DNA from 2 places in the Comamonas sp. DB36 genome. Region 1 is predicted to be linked to the other one. Evidence: riboswitches for the same ligand, from Rfam matches in the RefSeq annotation. Region 1 holds a riboswitch; the other holds the start of a gene.

Region 1 (5,693 bases):
CTACGCACCTCGTCCATCACGCTCTTGAAGTCCTCGATGTCTTCAAAGCTGCGATAGACGCTAGCAAAGCGGATGTAGGCGACCTTGTCGAGCTGCTTGAGCTCGTGCATGACCAACTCGCCGATGCGGCTGGACGCCACTTCGCGCAGGCCCAGGTTGCGCAGCTTTTCCTCGATGCGCTCGATCGCGGTATCGACCTGTTCGGTGCTCACCGGACGCTTGCGCAGCGCCAGCGAGAACGAGCCGCTGAGCTTGGCGCGCTCGTACTCTATGCGCCGGCCGTCCTTCTTGACGATGGCCGGGAAGCTGACTTCCGGCCGCTCGTACGTCGTGAAGCGCTTGTCGCAACCGCCGCACTGGCGGCGGCGGCGGATGAAGCCGCCGTCTTCCGCCTCGCGGGTCTCGACCACCTGGGTGTCAGGATGGCTGCAGAAAGGGCACTTCATGGCTCAGGGCGGACCGAATAGCGAGAGGCTTAGTCGCGGTAGACGGGGAAACGCGCGGTCAGCGCCGCGACCTTGGCGCGCACCGCGGCCAGGTTGGCTTCGTCCGTCGGGTTCTCCAGCACGTCGGCAACCAGATTGGCCGTCAGGCGGGCTTCTTCTTCCTTGAAACCACGCGTGGTCATCGCGGGCGTGCCCACGCGGATACCGCTGGTCACCATCGGCTTTTCAGGATCGTTGGGGATGCTGTTCTTGTTGATGGTGATGTGGGCCGCGCCCAGAGCGGCTTCAGCGGCCTTGCCGGTGATGCCCTTGGCGCGCAGGTCGACCAGCATCACGTGGCTTTCGGTGCGGCCGGAGACGATGCGCAGACCGCGTTCGATCAGCGTTTCGGCGAACACTTGTGCATTCTTCACGACCTGGGCCTGGTAGGCCTTGAACTCGGGCGTCAGCGCTTCCTTGAAGGCCACGGCCTTGCCAGCGATGACGTGCATCAGCGGGCCGCCCTGCAGGCCGGGGAAGATCGCCGAATTGATGGCCTTCTCGTGCTCGGCCTTCATCAGAATCACGCCGCCGCGCGGGCCGCGCAGGCTCTTGTGGGTGGTGGTCGTGACCACGTCGGCGTGGGGCACGGGGTTGGGGTACACACCCGCGGCGATCAGGCCGGCGTAGTGGGCCATGTCCACCCACAGGATGGCGCCGATTTCCTTGGCAATCTTGGCGAAGCGTTCGAAATCGATGCGCAGCGCGTAGGCCGAGGCACCGGCAATGATCAGCTTGGGCTTGTGTTCACGCGCCTTGGCTTCCAGGGCGTCGTAGTCGATCTCTTCCTTGGCATCCAAGCCGTAGGAAACGACGTTGAACCACTTGCCCGACATGTTCAGCGGCATGCCGTGGGTCAGGTGACCGCCTTCTGCCAGGCTCATGCCCAGGATGGTGTCGCCGGGCTTGAGGAAAGCCAGCAGCACGGCCTGATTGGCCTGGGAACCGGAATTGGGTTGCACGTTGGCGGCATCGGCGCCGAACAGCTGCTTGACGCGGTCGATGGCGAGTTGCTCGACCACATCGACGTTTTCGCAGCCGCCGTAGTAGCGCTTGCCTGGATAGCCTTCGGCGTACTTGTTCGTGAGCTGGGAGCCCTGGGCTTCCATCACGGCAGGCGAGCAGTAGTTCTCGCTGGCGATCAGCTCGATGTGATCTTCCTGACGCTGGTTTTCGGCCTGGATGGCGGCAAACAGTTCGGGGTCGGCTTTTTCAACAGTGATATTGCGGTGGTACATGGCAGTCCTATGAACTTGTAGTCCCTTGAGGCCAAGGGCTGCCCAGGCGAACGGCGGAACGCTTCAGGCGGGATCCGTTATGCCTGGGCGGTACGCTCCCCGGTGGTTCACGGATGACATCCGCTGGTTTCCACGTCAGCGGCAGTCCGGTCTTTCGACCTACTGGACTGCGCCTATCGCCAGTTGCGTACCCCGGTAGTGTAGCTGAGCCCAGATGCCCGTGCGGCAAAGGGCCTGCTGCGAATGCGCGCAGCGCGGGGTACTTCGATCAGAGGTTGGTGTTCAAAGCGACCTGTTCGCCGGCGCTGGCGACAGGTTCGGCCGCGGGGGCGGCCAGGGGAGCGGTCTGCTTGACGGTGAGCAGCGGCTGGGCGGGGACGACGGCAGGGACAGGGCGCAGGCCCGCGGCCTGGCGCAGGCGGTTGTGCTCGGCGAGCACCTTGGCCGCATAGCCGCCGTCGTTGGGCAGGTTGGCGGCGCCGACATAGTGGCGCAGGCCGCCCTCGACCGAGCCCGCGCGCGCAATCGCGTCCTTGAGCACCTTGACGCCCACGCGCAGGTTGGTCACGGGGTCGAAAGCTGCGAGGCGGCCGCCGAAGTTTTCATACTTGTCCGTATGCACGCTGGTCATGACCTGCATCAGGCCCTGGGCACCGACGGAACTTTGCGCAAAGGGATTGAAGCTCGATTCGATGGCCATGATGGCCAGGATCAGCGTCGGATCGATCTTGTTGCTCTGGCCCAGCGAGTAGGCTTCGGAGACCAGCGCGGCCAGCGGCTCGGGCGCGACGCGGTACTTCTTGCTGAGCCAGAAGGCGACAGCGGCCTGCTCGCGCGGCAGGTCCTTGGGATTGCTCGCCGTGGCGCGATCGATGGCATCGGGCTCGGTGGGCATGTCGATCACGGCCACCTGGCGCGCCTGCAGCCAGTCGCGCAGATGGGCTTCGCCTTCGAGGCGCAGGTCGGGGCGGGCGAACAAGGTGATGGCCACGAAGGCCACGGCCAGGCCCAGCAGGGCAAAGCCGTTGTGGGTGATATCGAGAAAACCGTCGGTCACATCGGACGCAAAGGTTCGCACTCCAGCGAAAGCTTTCGCTAATGCAGGCATATTGATTCCTTTCAAGAGGCGTCACCCCGCTTTGCTGACCCGTGAGGGGGCATGGGGCGAACGCCTAGATTGGCGCGCTGCAATCCTTGGGTACGGTGCCGGAAAGGCATCGAAGGAAGTGGTCTGAGCACTTGCGTGCAGCGAAGAGAGGGTCTCTTTTTCGAGAATGGCGGATTCTAGAAGTTCACCTAATGCTAAGTCAATACTATAAAAAATAGTTGTTAGATTTAAAATGCATATAAAAAGCTGTATGGAAACGCATATTTCCGGCGTTTTGTCCCCTGGAATTTTCGGATTGACAGCTGTTTGTGACAGTCCTATTAAGTTTTTTGGATCATTGCAAAAACTCATTGGATTGCTGCATTGCAGCTCGCTTATTCTGTACCTGACTGCCATGGCAGTTGACTGCTGGAAGAGCGTTTAAAGGCGGAACGGCACTTAATCTGTCAGTTCCTGTCCTTTGACTGTCTCCTAAGGCCTCCAGGGAGCAATCGATGCTTCCACGCAACCAGGACCATCCTCTCCCGGTTGCAATCCCCACGGCACAGGACTTGGAGCCTGCCGTAAAGCCCGGTCATCGGCCCCGCCGCTGACCGGGCTTTCTATTTGTGCAGTTCGCAATGCAGCTGGACCGGCAGCCCGGCCCTGGGATCGAGATGCTGCCGTTGGGATGCCTGCATCTGGGGGGCGCCGCTCTTACTTTTGCTCACTCTGGTTTTCTGGTGCAATGGCGCCTGCGCAGCGCCTCGGGCCGCGCGCAGTGAACACTTTGAGCACCCCATGAAACCTTTGAATAGAAAACGGGCCTTGCGCCACGCCGCGCTGGCGCTGTCGGCCCTTCTCGCGCTGTGGCTGCTGCTGTGGCTGGCCGTGCCCGCCGTGCTCAAAAGCCAGATCCAGCGGCTGGGCGCCGAGAAGCTCGGCCGCGCGGTGACGCTCGAGTCCGTGCAATTCAAGCCCTGGACGCTCGAGCTGGCGCTCAACGGCCTGCGCATCGACGGTCTACCGGGGGCCGCCCAGCCGCTGCTGTCCGTGCAACGTATATATATGGATGCGGAAATGCAGTCGCTGCTGCGCCTGGCGCCGGTGCTCGATGCGATCGAAGTCGACGCACCGGTGCTGCATCTGGCGCAGACCGGCGCGGGTCGCTATGACATCGACGATATCCTGCAGCGCCTGGCCGATTCCGCCGCGCCCGATGACAAGAGCGGGCCGCAGCGCTTTGCGCTCTACAACATCAAGGTGCAGGGCGGTTCGGTGGATTTTCAAGACGCGCTCGTCGAGCGCACGCACCAGGTGCGTGACCTGCAACTGAACCTGCCGTTTCTGAGCACCCTGGCATCGGCGCGCGAAGTGCGCGTCGCGCCGCGGCTGGCGTTCGCGCTCAATGGCAGCGAGTTCGATTCCTCGGCTTTGAGCACGCCTTTTCTCACCACCCGGGCCACGCAGCTGCGCCTGGCGTTCAAGGACCTGGACCTGGCCGACTTCGTCGGCTATTTGCCCAAGGCGCTGCCGGTACATGTCGTCGCGGGCCGGCTCGATGCGGATCTCGAAATCGGTTTCGAGCAGGTCGAGCAGACGCAGGTGCAGGTGCGCGGCCAGCTCGCGCTGCACCAGACGCAATTGCGCGATGCCCGGGGCCGGGAGCTGCTGCAGTTCGAGCGCCTGGATGTGGCGCTGCGCGACCTGCAGCCGCTGCGCCAGCAGATCCTGGTCGATTCCGTGGTGCTGACGCAGCCGCGCGTGCAGGCCGGGCGCGATGCGCGTGGAGTGATCAACTGGCTGGCGCTGGGCGGCCAGGACCAGGCCACGCCGGCGGGCGCGGCCAGGCCCTTGCCCTGGCAGGTCGAGGTCGCACAGATCAGCGTGGAGCAGGGCCGGGCCGAGTGGCGCGACCAGTCGGCCCAGGCCGGCGCCCAGGGCGCGCATCTTCTGCTTACCGATATAGCACTGCAGGCGCGCGCGCTGGTGCTGCCGCTCACGCAGCCGCTGCAGTTCGATGGCCGCATGGCGCTGGCTTCGGCCGCGGTCAAGAGCGATGCCGTGCCGGGCATGCTGTCCTTCAAGGGCCAGGCCACGGCAACGCAAGGGCAGGTCGGGGTGGTGCTCGAATCGCTGCCGCTGAATCTGGGCGCTTCCTATTTGTCGACCCAGCTCAAGCCCCAGTTGCAAGGGCGGACCTCGGCGCAGCTGGGCCTGGCCTGGAACGGCGCTGTGACCGTGGTCAAGGTCGCGCGGCTGGCGCTCGACGACCTGGCGTTGCAGGATCAGGCCGCGCCCACGCGCATACGCCAACTGCTGCTGGAAGACGCCGATCTGCGCCTGCCCGCGCAGCAGCTGCGCATAGGGCGGCTGACGCTGAACCAGCCCGTGGTGGGCGTGCAGCGCGACGCCCAGGGCCGCTGGATGTTCGAGCCCTGGCTCGCGGCTTCGGCCCCTGCGCCGGCATCGCCTCCGGGTCCGCAGCGTCCCTGGAGCCTGCTGCTGCAAAGCCTGGTGATCGATGGCGGGCAGGTGGACTACCGCGATGCGCGGCCCGTGCGTCCCGTGCAATGGCAGGCCAGCGGCGTGGTGCTCAAGGTCAAGGACTTCGCGCCGCTGTCCAGGACCGAGAAAGCGTCGCCGCTGCAGCTGTCGCTGCGCCTGGCCGGCGGTCGCCGCGCCCAGGCGGGCAGCCTGGCCTACGACGGCAGCCTGCGCGTCGCACCGCTGCTGGTGCAGGGCACGGTGCGCGCCAGCGACCTGCCGCTGCACGCGTTCGAACCATATATAGCGGATCTGCTCAATGTGCGCGTGCTGCGCGCCGACGGCGGTTTCTCGGGAAGCCTGCGTTATGAGGATGCGCAGGGCGGGCCACGGCTG
Region 2 (5,693 bases), 490 kb from region 1:
AGTGTTCGTTTTCTCTAACTGGCACTGGCTGCTCCTAGCTGTAGATTCAACTGGTCAATGCAACACAATGACTGCCTCTGGCGGAAGGAGTGTTGACATGAAGCAAGGACCCCCGAGTCCGCAGAGCGCGAAATGGACGACATCTTCGTGCCACACCAGCAGGAAGTGGGCGCGGGCTACTTCGACGATGTGACTACGGTGATCCAGGGCGGCACGTCGAGCGTCAAGGCGCTGACGGGCTCGACCGAAGAAGAGCAGTTCCACTGATCTTTATGGGCTCCTAGCGCTCGTGAGGGCGCTGGGGGAGGGAAAGGGGGAAAACCACTTGATGCTTCGGCGTCAGATGGTTTTTTTGCGTTTGAGACTGAATTCGGCTGCAAGGGTCTGCAGTGCTATCGTAAGTGGCGGCTTTCGCCCCTTTGCTGCCAGCCCAACCGTCAAAGTTTCTTAGTTAGATACTGTGGAGCCAAGCAGCCGTCCGGTAACGTGCCAAAGTAACTCGTCCGGTTACTGGGTTAATATTATGTCGCCTAGCCCTATTCATAGTCTGTCATGACCTTAAATTCCAGCCGTGATCGGTCCGGCACCCCATCCGCGCCGCGCCTTTCTACGGTAAAACGCCTGTTTGCCGTATCGATGAACCGCTGTGCGTTTCCCGGTTGTTCGACGCCCGTGATAGATCCAGCAACGCAAACCGTCCTTGGGGAGATTTGCCATATCCATGCGCAGAGCGAAGGTGGTCCTCGTTTCAACAATGACCTAACGCAGGAGCAGATACACGGCTTCGAAAACCTGATTCTTATGTGTGGTACTCATCACAAGCTGATCGACGATTCAGGGAATGAGGCGACCTATTCTGCCGGCTATCTTATGGGTCTCAAAGTGGCCGTCGCTAAGAGCTCTAGCAAAATAGGAACCGAACTGTCCAATGAGCAGGCGACAGTATTGATTCAGCAGAGCGTAGTTTACGAAGAGAACGCTGTTCATATGGACTTTCGACACGCCACTTTTCGCGTTGGCGGAGAAGGCGGCCAGTGGGGCGGTGGCGGCGGTGCTGGAGGCACTCTGACGATTGTCGGTAGCCATCGCTTACCATCTGAAACGATCATAGATGCGAATGGTCGCACAGGCGCCGCGCCCGGCGGGGGTGGGGGCGGCGCGGGCTCGATTGTTTTCGTGGGCCGAGCATTAGACGCCCAAGAAATTCGAGCTGGTTTTGAAATTTCGAGCATCTTTGCAGCGGACGCGACGTCAGGTGAGGGACTATTCAATGCTCTCGGCGCCGGATGGGGTCATTGTCGAGTTGGAAGCTTGCCGATCAATGCAACAGTCAGGCTTATTGTTGTCGTAGAGACGGCCGGGATAGAGGAGGACGCATTGATACGGCTTACCATCGATGTGATGTCGCCGAGTGGTGAAATCGTGGGTATTCAGGCGGTCGACATACCGGGTAATCCAACTCATGACTTGACGCCTAGATGCATCGTTCAGTGCGTTGTATCGTTCGAAGTTGTTGAGTTGGGTGTATGGGAGTTCCATGTGCGTTCTGGCGATACGCGCCTTAAGACTCATCGGATCGAATTCCGACAGGGTTGATTCTTCGCTCCCATAAAGGTGGAAATAATAAATATTGGCTGCCTCATCAGTTGAGCATCTGATATTCGGCTACGCGAATTGAATAGCCGAGCAGCAACGCGATGCCGGGCATCCCCCGTACGAGAAGCTCTCTAAATTGCACCGCGAAATCACAACTTGCGACGACTACAATTACCTTAATGCCCTCACCATCACGTCAAAGCACCGACGTATCGTCCGCGCATAACTGAACGAGGTCTTGAAAAATTCCAACCTTTGAAGCAAACGACCCAAGCCATTGAAGCATGATCTTGTAGATGATCATAGTCATTCGATTACAGATGTATCTTCAGAATCGTCAAAAAATCCGGAGTCGGCCGACAATCCTACTGCGTTTGGCATTCTGGATTTTATGTTTTGGCGAAGGCATGAAGCACTACGTGAACATGGTCCAGGAACCCGAATTCGCCGCGCGTGAAAAAGGCTACACCTTCGTGTCGCACCAGCAGGAAGTGGGCGCGGGCTACTTCGACGATGTGACCACGGTGATCCAGGGTGGTACTTCCAGCGTGAAGGCACTGACCGGTTCCACCGAAGAAGAGCAGTTCCACTGATCTTCAGCGGCTCCTGGCGCTCGTGAGGGCGCTGGGGGAGGGCAGGGGGAAAAACCACTTGATGCTTTGGTGTCAGGTGGTTTTTGCTTTGTGGGTCTGGATTCAGCTGTGGAGGCTGCGGTCCTATCGTCACTGACGGCTTTCGACTGTGGATTCAGCCGGCCGATGCAACCCAAAGTAGTCGGTCATCAGGTCACTTCCAGAGCTCCCGAAGAAACCTCGCCTGGCGGTCTAGTACTTGGTCCCGCGCTGATTTATCAAGCACGTGCCCCTGGCCCGCAAGAGCTATGAGTTCGCAATGGCTGGCGACACTCCGCGCTCGGTCGCAGAACGCCCGACTCCTATCAATAGGTGTGGTCTTATCGACGTCTCCCTGCATGATGAGGGTGGGCGCGATGCTCTTGGTTAAGGTGTGCATGGGCGACAAGGACGAGGGTTTGCCGTGTCCTTTCATCAGGTCACGAAATAACCCGTCGGCAACGGCATCCACTACGGGCGAGACTAGAAGCAAGGCGTCAGGGCCGTCATTGCCAGTGCTGCCGTCTACAGAATTGCAACCGACCGTCGCCGCAGAAGCCACAAGTTGACCGCTCGACGAAATTCCCCACAGGGCAATCCGCGATGGAGCGAGACCAAGCCTGTCTGCATTCTTCCTCATGAACGCGAGTGCATGGCACACATCCGAGAATGATTCGACTGGCGAATTCGTTGCGTCTGCCAATCTGTATTCAAGAACTACAGATACGAATCCCTTGTCTGAAAAGTACCTCGCCGACCTGAAGAGTTGCTCAGGGCTGCCACGCGTCCATGCGCCGCCTTGTACAAAAAGAATGGCAGGCTGCGCGCTACCTGAGGCGGCCTGCGGCGGAAACTCGAATACTCGAAGGTCGCGGCCCGCGATGTTTCGGTACACCGTGCCACTAGGTGTCGCAAGCTGTTGCGTAGGCTCTTCGGTAGCTCGCGCGAACGTAATTGCGGCAAAAAAACCAAGCGAGATTGCGCAGATGCGGCGCAGTCCGCACGGTTTCCAAGATCGCTTGCTTTCCTGCATGGAACGTCTCCTAATAGCTCGCCGTCAGCAGACGCTCTCCGAAGACGACTATCGACTGGTTGATGCCGCTCAGCCTATTCCCATACCTGTCATTCGTCTTTTCCCAAAGTCGGGCTGGGGGAATGGCACCGCTTGAAGCCAATAAGATACTGGTAGTAAGGGCGGGCCATGATCTCATCCAAGGATTCAACAGCTGGCCTACCAATGCGTCCGGACAGATGCAGAAATAGGTTGTTCCCCACACAAACCATCACATGCGCGCCCCATGCCTCGGGGCGGTCGTGCACCATCGCGATGTCAAACGTTTGGGGTGGAGCAACTTCGTAGGTGTACTCCGTATCCTCCCACAAATTGCTGGAACGCAAGTTACCAATGGAATACCCGTGCTCACGCAGAAACTCATAGGCGTACAACTGGCAGTTGGCACCACCGGTAAAGCCGCTCACCCCTGGGGCGCCGGGATACCGATCGAAGTTGAAAGGCACATCGTAGAATCGCGCCGGCACTCTAATGGGCGACCTATTTAAGTCAAGTGACTCAGGCGAACAGAATTGAGGAATGCACATGCCGGTCATTGCAAGCTTCAATTAAAAAATAGGCAATGACGTACATGGATCGGGGTGTAACAAGCGGTCTGGAGTGGCGTAGAGCCAGAGGCTTTGGTCATCGGATCTCCTGGGAGGACTATCAAGATGCCCAGGCGATCGGCTCAACGTAGGTCATGCTCCCCGATGGTGCTCCATCATTTCGCCAGTCACATGACACCATCAGAATACGTGATTGCAAATAGCATGACAAGCGGGTCCTCCTGGCTGACATTTGCCGGCAAAAGACTACGCAGTATGGAATTCGAATGCCTGCTACAGCGCAAGTTGAGCAGCGGGGGTGACCGGCCGCTCCTGGCCGATCGCGGCTGTCTTGAAGGGCTCGGCCCGACCCAAAGCCGTCGCCTGCGGGATACATTCAAGGGTCGCAGCTGGCCGGATTGAGCAAGATAAGTGCCCATGCGGAACTGGTCGACCATGGTTACGGCGCATGCTCCCAATCTTTGGGCCTTGTTCGCACAAGAACGAAGATCCCAAGAATGGTGCCGATAGGCACAGCGAAGAGCAGCAAGAAACCAAGAGTGCGAGAGAGCGAGCGTCCCCATGCCTGACCAGTACTAACACCCCGCAAAGCTACAAGATGCAAAGTCGGGAGTGCTGCGAACATAGCAAGAAGAATCAGAATACCTGTGGTATCGGATTGATCGCCAGCTAAATACACGGTGCAGATGAATGTCGCGATAAGCCCATAGAAGATGACCAAGCCAAGATGAATGCGAGCTAAAGACCGATTCATTTTTCCTCCGTTGACGATTTTTTTGATTTTGGCCGATTTCAACGGTGCAGAAGAGTGGTTTGAATCGCACTGGGTGCGATTCACCCGGAGCGTGGCGTCTTCATGCAATTGCCTCCGAGGTCTTGCCGACGGTATCCAGCTGAGTGGGAAGATGTTCGCGAATGACCGGAGCCCACTTACGCCAACTGAAGAAGGCGCTCGGGTGTCGAATGAAGAGTAGCTTGAGCACGCGGCCCTCGTCGACGACAGTAATCAAACGCGGCCGCGTCCTACCAACCTTCGATGGCAGGGGGCTCTGTTTGAGGAATGCTCCGCGCAGCTTGATGGCTTCCACTAGCGCGCCCATCTTCTTCGCTTCAAGTCCATAAACAATGCCTTGGTCAATCGCCATCAAGCGGGACAGGTCAAGAAATTCCTGCCAGCCTTTCAGATATTGGTTATGGCACGGCCGCTTCTTAATGCACTCGAGAGGCTGCAACACCAGGTTGTGGTATGCCACCGATGACCAGAACGCTCGTTTTTGGCCCTCGCTTGGCTGGGACGCACAGTAAATCGCTCGCTCGATATTGCGAACATAGGGGGAGTCGCGCCGATAGTCGAGGGCGTGACGGCGGTGTGTCTCCCGCAGGCCATCGGTTCGCTGGTAGCGCGCAACGAACCCGTCCCCCCAGTTGTAGACGCTCTCGCCGAGCAACATCGTCCGGACCTTAGAGGTTGAGAAATCCTTCCCGACCCAAGGCCACCAAGGTAGATTTGGCCGGCCGGCAAATGTCGTGTCGAAGGAGGCATCCAGCAAATTATCAAGTTCCATTATTCAAAAAGTTGCGAGCGGGTTGACGACTGCTCGGTAACTTGCACTCCTGCCCGCATTTTTTTCGTCGCCTAAGAAATTCGTGGATTGGACATAGATTTTTGGAGGTTTGAGCTACGTAGTGCCACGGCCTCCTCGATCCACAAAATCATATCGTAGCCCGTGCCTCGGCTTTCGTTGCCCAGATCATGATCCAGGCGAATCTCGTTACCGGCACCGGTTTCAAGGAGTCTGATTTCCTCATCGGGCCCAGAATGCACTGGTGCCAACCTTCTGGTTCCAACCGCTCGGCGTGGCGTGA

Evidence for each region. A riboswitch is a leader RNA that binds a small molecule or an ion and turns the genes downstream of it on or off. The one in region 1 is predicted to bind ZMP and ZTP.
Region 2: linked by a shared signal. The riboswitch ahead of ACSVDO_RS08785 (hypothetical protein) and the one ahead of glyA (serine hydroxymethyltransferase) in region 1 are both predicted to bind ZMP and ZTP.

The regions. Positions count from the first base shown of each region.
Region 1 covers NZ_CP196631.1:1,410,400-1,416,092, forward strand. The annotation lists gene nrdR (transcriptional regulator NrdR) at 1-446, opposite strand, end outside; gene glyA (serine hydroxymethyltransferase) at 476-1,723, opposite strand; ZMP/ZTP riboswitch at 1,757-1,920, opposite strand; gene ACSVDO_RS06785 (lytic transglycosylase domain-containing protein) at 1,992-2,831, opposite strand; gene ACSVDO_RS06790 (DUF748 domain-containing protein) at 3,612-5,693, shown strand, end outside.
Region 2 covers NZ_CP196631.1:1,905,330-1,911,022, forward strand. The annotation lists gene ACSVDO_RS08765 (hypothetical protein) at 133-267, shown strand; gene ACSVDO_RS08770 (HNH endonuclease) at 553-1,596, shown strand; partial or broken gene ACSVDO_RS08775 (isocitrate lyase) at 1,995-2,189, shown strand; gene ACSVDO_RS08780 (alpha/beta hydrolase) at 2,383-3,240, opposite strand; gene ACSVDO_RS08785 (hypothetical protein) at 3,330-3,725, opposite strand; ZMP/ZTP riboswitch at 3,928-4,008, opposite strand; gene ACSVDO_RS08790 (hypothetical protein) at 4,267-4,689, opposite strand; gene ACSVDO_RS08795 (hypothetical protein) at 4,682-5,392, opposite strand; gene ACSVDO_RS08800 (cyclic-phosphate processing receiver domain-containing protein) at 5,464-5,693, opposite strand, start outside.